3 regions of the Desulfothermus naphthae genome follow, and region 2 is predicted to be linked to each of the others. Evidence: riboswitches for the same ligand, from Rfam matches in the RefSeq annotation. Region 2 holds a riboswitch; each other region holds the start of a gene.

The links. A riboswitch is a leader RNA that binds a small molecule or an ion and turns the genes downstream of it on or off. The one in region 2 is predicted to bind cobalamin.
Region 1: linked by a shared signal. The riboswitch ahead of ACYQ1E_RS03750 (TonB-dependent receptor plug domain-containing protein) and the one ahead of ACYQ1E_RS02415 (ABC transporter substrate-binding protein) in region 2 are both predicted to bind cobalamin.
Region 3: linked by a shared signal. The riboswitch ahead of ACYQ1E_RS03420 (carbohydrate porin) and the one ahead of ACYQ1E_RS02415 (ABC transporter substrate-binding protein) in region 2 are both predicted to bind cobalamin.

The regions. Positions count from the first base shown of each region.
Region 1 covers NZ_BAAHYQ010000001.1:785,368-787,638, reverse strand. Annotated here, with positions in the region: gene ACYQ1E_RS03760 (vWA domain-containing protein) at 1-77, shown strand, start outside; gene ACYQ1E_RS03755 (hypothetical protein) at 207-611, shown strand; cobalamin riboswitch at 683-870, shown strand; gene ACYQ1E_RS03750 (TonB-dependent receptor plug domain-containing protein) at 997-2,271, shown strand, end outside.
Region 2 covers NZ_BAAHYQ010000001.1:505,032-507,302, forward strand. Annotated here, with positions in the region: gene ACYQ1E_RS02405 (FecCD family ABC transporter permease) at 1-285, opposite strand, end outside; gene ACYQ1E_RS02410 (substrate-binding domain-containing protein) at 291-584, opposite strand; gene ACYQ1E_RS02415 (ABC transporter substrate-binding protein) at 585-1,352, opposite strand; cobalamin riboswitch at 1,629-1,944, opposite strand.
Region 3 covers NZ_BAAHYQ010000001.1:712,785-715,055, reverse strand. Annotated here, with positions in the region: gene ACYQ1E_RS03420 (carbohydrate porin) at 1-1,057, opposite strand, end outside; cobalamin riboswitch at 1,232-1,441, opposite strand; gene ACYQ1E_RS03415 (tetratricopeptide repeat protein) at 1,617-2,141, shown strand; gene ACYQ1E_RS03410 (hypothetical protein) at 2,208-2,271, shown strand, end outside.

The DNA of each region.
Region 1 (2,271 bases), 280 kb from region 2:
TACTTGAAGACCTAAAAGCAGAAAATTTAGTGAATTTGGTTGATCAGATAAAAACAGAGCACTTAAATTTAGTATGAAATAAAAAGAATTTTCTTGCAAACCACAGTCTGTAAGGTTAAAAATTAAAATCAAATCCCACACTCTTAGAATAGAAGGATATCACAACACCTGGCGGAAGATTAGAAGTAATTTAGGGAAACATTTTTATGCATGGCTATCTTCCATATGAGATAACAAAGAGTGTAGAGGCAGTTATCTCAGACCCTGAACTTGCGAAAAAGGTAATAGAAGCAATAGAGAAAGGCCTTTATTCAATAGAAGAGAAGGCAAAAGAGCAAAAGGTTATTATTAAGACAGAGCTTAAAGATGAATTAACAAAAGAGCTTGTAACTAAAGATGAACTTAAGGCCACTGAAGAAAGATTAAGAGGGGAAATAAAAGCAATAGAAGGAAAAGTAAGAGGAGAGATAAAAGCCACAGAAGAGAAGTTAAGGACAGAGATACACAAGTGGCGTGCAGACACCATAAAGTGGATGTTTATATTCTGGCTGGGTCAGATTGCTACTTTTACTGGAATTTTGATTAGTGTGTTAAAATTAATGTTGAAATAACACAAAAGAAAAAGGATAATGTCAAAATGGACAGTTGTGTTTAGGGAGTTGACACATAGTTAGACATATTATAAAAAGTTTGTCACTCAGGTGCCGTAAGGCTTAATAGGGAATCCGGTGAAAATCCGGAGCCGGCCCGCGGCTGTGATAAGGGGACGAAAGCCACATTAAGCCACTGGGAGCAGGGATGCTCCTGGGAAGGCGTGGTGAATAGGATGATCCTTAGAGTCAGAAGACCTGCCTGAGTAACATAGGCATTAGCTTTGGCGGATGCCCAAAGCTATAAGCTGAGGTCCTTTGGGATAAAACGGGAGTCCCTGGACTGCTGTGTGCGGTTCAGGGACTCTTTTTTTTGAATAAAATTTAAGAAAAGGAGGAGGTTAAAATGAAAAGAACTTTTATTACATTATTAATCTTTCTTTTTCTCCCAGGATTAAGTAATGCCCAAAAAGTTCATAAGATAGAAGAAATAGTAGTTACTGCAACCCGTTCTCCAAGGTCTGCTGAAAAGGTGGTCGCTAATGTAGATGTTGTTAAAGAGAAGGATATTATAAATTCTTCTGCAACCAACATAGACGATATTTTAAGAAAACTTGGAGGAGTTGATATCAGAAGATATTCAGATGTTGGTTTTGGTCCTCCTATAAGTGTTTACATCCGCGGCATAGGTGGAAGCAAAAGGGTAATGCTTATGATGGATGGAATGCCTCTTAACTCACCCATTACAGGTTTTCTTAATTTCAACCAATTTCAATTATCTTCTATTGAACGTGTAGAGGTTGTTAAAGGTCCTTTTTCTTCACTTTACGGAAGTAATGCAATGGGAGGAGTTATTAATATTATTTCGAAGAAAAGAAAAAAAGAAGGCATTGATATTGTTCCAATGTTTAAGGGTGGAAAACATGATTTTAGAGAAGGGGGAGCTAGCGTTGTTGGACGAAAAGGAAAGTTTTCTTATTCTCTGAATGGAAGTTATAGAACCATAGACAACCATTATCGTAGGGATAATCAAATAGATTACATCTATAATCCTGCAACAGGTGGTTTTAATAAAAGATCCAAAGATGTAAATAAATATTCAAATTATGACGATACAAGATTTTTTGGACGTTTTGACTATGACTTTTCTGATGTCACTGGCATAACATTTACAGGAAACTATATGAAAGCTGACACAGAGATGGGTTCAACCGTGTTTCTTCCAGTAGAACGTAAAAAAGATCAAGAGAAAAAATCATATTTCTGGAATCTTAATGGACATACCTCTCTTTTTAACAATTTAAACATTGAAGCAAGGATCTTCACTAATTATGATAAGGTTGAAGGAAAATGGGAACATATTGTTGATAATCCTGCTCCTTTTGGACCTCCCTTTTTGTTCCTGTATGGAGATCGTGATTATTGGGGAAGGAATATTGGTGCTCAAGTTAAAGCCTCCATGCCAGTTATGAATTTTAGTTATTTAACTTTTGGTATAGATTCCAATTTTATAAAAGCACATTGGAAAAATACCAAAGAAGACGGAAGTGTAATTGGTGATGTTATGGATGAAACTATGAATACTTATGCCATTTACCTTCAAGACGAAATGGAGTTTTTTTCTCATCTTTTAATTACCCTAGGTGCAAGGTATGATATTAATTCAGAAACAGAAGATTCT
Region 2 (2,271 bases):
AATAAATGGACCAGCTAGGGGATTTCTGAAAAATATCTGCAAAAGTAGGCCTGATACCCCTAAAAAACCACCTCCTAACACTGCAGCAATGGTGCGTGGAATCCTTATATTCCAGAGAATAAAACCGTCAGTTGAGAAGGTGTCGTGAGAAAAAATCAAATAAAGGAGTCTTTTTTGAGTTATGGATACTGAGCCTATTGAGAGAGATAGCCATATAAATACTATGAGGATAAAAACACAACAAATGAATATAAAACCCCTGGAAGACCTTTTAAAACCAACCATATTTTTTATCCTTTATCAGGAAGTTTGGTAAAAAATTTCAGTCTATATCCTGGGAATTTTTCTGGATGAAGGATTGCTGCAATCTCTTTAATTATCTCATCTAACCTATCCATTGACTGAGAGTAATTGGGCAGAGGTGAATAAACTGCTCCTTTTGTTAGGGGTTTTATATCTTTGATTAAAGGATTTATCTTAGCCAGTGCTTCTTTAGAAGATGCACCTGTAATTGAAGTGCGATAAGTGACCAATATATCTGCCTGTCTTCCGCTGGAGAGAAACCTCTCCAGAGATATCTCCATTCAGGAACTCCCCCTAATATCGCTAAAGAGATAGTCTCCACCTGCTATTTCAACAATTTGTGCAGACCAGGAATCCCCTGGTTCAATTAACACCCTTTTTTCATAAATATCTCCCCATATTACCTTTGGCTTTGATGAAATATCTTTTAATTTTGTATTTATATCTTTTATAGTCCTCTTGACCCTCTTTACAAATTCCTCTGCTACCTCTTCTTTATTAAAGAATTGAGATAAAAATAACATAAATTTCATTCTAGTATTGAGATCCATTGCACTTTTAGTTGTTGTTACAATGCATTTAATACCCATTTCTTCTAATTTAGGTATATCTGCCAGATTCCAGGTAAACACTACTTCAGGACTTGCTTTTTTAATGAGCTCATAATCAACTGCATTGGATTCACCTACATATATAATAGATCCATTTTCAAGGCCATGTTTTACATAGTCTATTGTCCAGTAATCTTTTTTATGAGTAACTCCAACTAGAGTATTTAATACTCCAAGGCCCCTAAGAAGGGAGACATTGTATCCTGAATATGCAATAACCCTTTTAACCGGGATATATATTATTTTATCTTTGGTGTATTGTTTTGGCGCTTTTATGCCTTTTGGCACCAAGACAAATTTTCTGCCAACACCATCTGTAATTTCTTTTACTCCGTTGGATAATTTTTTTATTGAAAATTCTCCAAAGGACTCAAATGTAGAAGAATGGCATGAAAATAATAGAAATAAAATTAATACACACCACAAATATTTACTCATTGGCATAAATATCCTTAATTAAATTGTTCAGGAAAACAAAAACAACTAATTACACCAGGATCACAATTATAGATAGAGCTATTAAATAAAAAACTTCTTTAAACAATAACTGGTATCAAATTGAAAGATAGAGTTGATGAGTCATTTTGTTCCTCCTTATGCAATTTATTTTTGCATACTAAGGAGGAAGCTTCAGGCGGGTTCTCAGGAAATGGGCTTTAGCTTAAGGCAAGTGACCATTTCCGAGAACGAAGCAGTTAGCCTCGAAGCTTCGTCCTTTTTTATTATCTCTAGGCCGGTCTTCCGACTCGAGGATCATCCTACTCGCCCTGTTGAATACTTAAGGATATTCAACAGGACTCGCCCTGGTGAATAGAATTTCTTTTTTGGGATGTTTACCAGAGCGAGCTGGAGCCTTCCCCTTGGCACCTTTAACCGAACTCCTTAATTTTTGAAGATTCCTGGCCAAAAGGTGTCAAGAGTGGCGATAATTCCAGCTTTCGTCCCCTCTCACGGCTGCGGGCCAGTGCCGGATTTTCACCGGCTTCCCGTTTCACCCTGAAGTCAGGGAACCTAGAGATATTTTGTTTTTTCAAAGGAACTTATCTTTGGAATCTGACGTTGTCAACCATATTTTTTAAAACCTTAAAAAGACATGGCTTAATAGTATTTATGACTTATACTGGTTTCCTTTAAATGAGGAATTTAAAGAGAGAATATTGAGAAGTATTATCTGAGGAATAATTTGATGGGTCGCTTTTAAGATGGAGCAAGGTCGAAGGCCACAGCAAAATAGCTGTCGGTTGGTTGGTGCAATATTTTTAACCAGTATTTATGGGTATTACAATTATTTTGCCATTATTTTGTTTTTTTTAATTTTAACAAAGAAAGAGCTTGACATCAAGGCCATGAAATAATA
Region 3 (2,271 bases), 210 kb from region 2:
TATATTGCACGTCCAAGGAAACATGGCTGAATTCTGTTACTTTAAATTTGACATATCCTTCAACTACCTGGGTATTATCTACATCAGCATCATCACAACCATCAAGATAGGCATATCCAATTCCTATTTCATCATCTTCTCTTCCCCATAATTTTCCATTGATGTTAATTCCCCCTGAATACATAGTATCAAAATCTACTTTTGCATCGTCATCTTGCCATCCAAACCTAAAAAATACACCAAAAAGTTCTCCTATTTTTTGATCTGCTGAAATTCCCATTCCCTGATATTTCTCTTCTGAGTTATCCCATCCCTCGAACTCTTCTGAAGTAATATAACCTATTACCCTATAATTACCTTCACCAACAGGTGTATTTAAACTACATCCAATTTCACCACCATAGTAGTTATAAGATTTTGTATCATTCTCATCTTGTGTTTCCCATTTATCAGTTTTTGAGTCCATGGCCAGGGCCTTGAGATAAAAATTTTTATAAGAAAGTTCAACTACACCGCCTGAATCGTAGGATGGCAAATTCAATAAAGGATTGTTGACAAATACTTCATTCATAAATTGACTCAATTCATCATTGGCAAATTCATTTTCATCTAAATATCCTGTTGAATCAATGATACCAATGGTACCGGATAAGGAAATATCTTCGGTTAAATTAAATGTATGTTTATACCAAGCCTCTAATAAATAATCTCTACTTCTGCCATTGATGTCTTCTACATCGTCTTCTAGGTCATCTGCATATGAGGCCAGTATAAATGGGGATTTATCATGTAAACTATTACCTGATGCATAACTTAGAGTAACCTGAAATTCATCTATGTCAGTTGGATGAAGATTAAAGCCAATATCTGCAGCAATAGCACCTCTCCCAAGGGAATCATCATTATCTTCAGAATCATAATCAAGATACTGATATGTGCCTGCTATGGACACATCCAGAGACAGTTGTTTGGTGATGTCATAACCGTAGACATAACTTTTAAAACCAGTTAATACAGAAAACACTAATGCGACCAAAAAGATTTTTTTGTGTGTCATAAATACCTCCTCCTTTGATTTTTTGTGTTATTTGTTAAACTAAAATGTTACTATACCATGTTTATAAAAAAATCAACTAAATTTATATATAAAAATAAAAAAATCCCTGAGAATTATAATTCTCCGGGATTTCCCGTTTTTATCCCTTTCTATAAAATATTACCCCTTTTCCCGAGGGTATATTTTTTTCAGGCAGGTCTTCTGACTCTAAGGATCCTCCTACTCACCACGCCTTCCCACCAACCACCTAAGATTAAATCTTAGGGGCCTTGGCAGTGGCATATCTGTGGCTTTCGTCCCCTTATTACAGCCGCGGGCCGGTTCCGGATTTTCACCGGATTCCCTTTTAAGCCTTAAATCGGCACCTGATGGAGGGCTTTATATTTTATCTTTATTTTTTTGTCAACCTCTATAAAAATTTTGTAAATTATCTCTTGTCAGGGAACTCTTTTGTGTATAAAATTTCTTTTCATTTTACATTAAAGTAGGCCCTTTTGATGATTGTTTTACATCCATAATAAAGGTGTTTTTGTTTCAGAGATTGGGAGAAAATTTTTTTATGAAAAAGACCAGACTTAGTAGAAGAGAGTTTTTATTTGGTTTTAAACACAGATTTTCTTTGGAACCCACTCATTACACATCTATTGTTCATGGCCCTGGAAAAAAAGCTGACGAGTTTTTAAACCAGGGAAAATACCTTGATGCCAAAGAAATTTATTTAGAAATACTTAAAAATAATCCAGATAATTTAGTGGTTCGTCAAAAATTAGCCTATTGTTATTATAAGCTAGGAGATATACAAAAGGCTCTGAAGGAATTTTTAGAACTGAGGAAAAGAGGAGTAAAGAATAATTTTTTATCTCTTTATTTAGGACTTTGTTTTGCATATATGGATGATATGGAAAATGCCATTAATTCTTTAAAAAAATTTTTTGACATTACCAAACCAATTGTACAAAGGGCAATAAATCTACAAATTGCACTTTATGATTCCAACATGGCAAAAAAGGAAGACTTGATCGACTCTATTGAGCAAGCCATAAAAGAACAAAGTAAAATGGAAAGTACCTTAAATAATAAGTAGAAATATTTAAGTCACACCTTTATAAAATACATTTAAGTCAAAAAAGTTAGGAGTTAAGGAGGATAAATGAAGAGTTTATCAATTCTAAAAAAGATTGCAAAAAAGATCGCCTCATTGGATAATAGAGTTG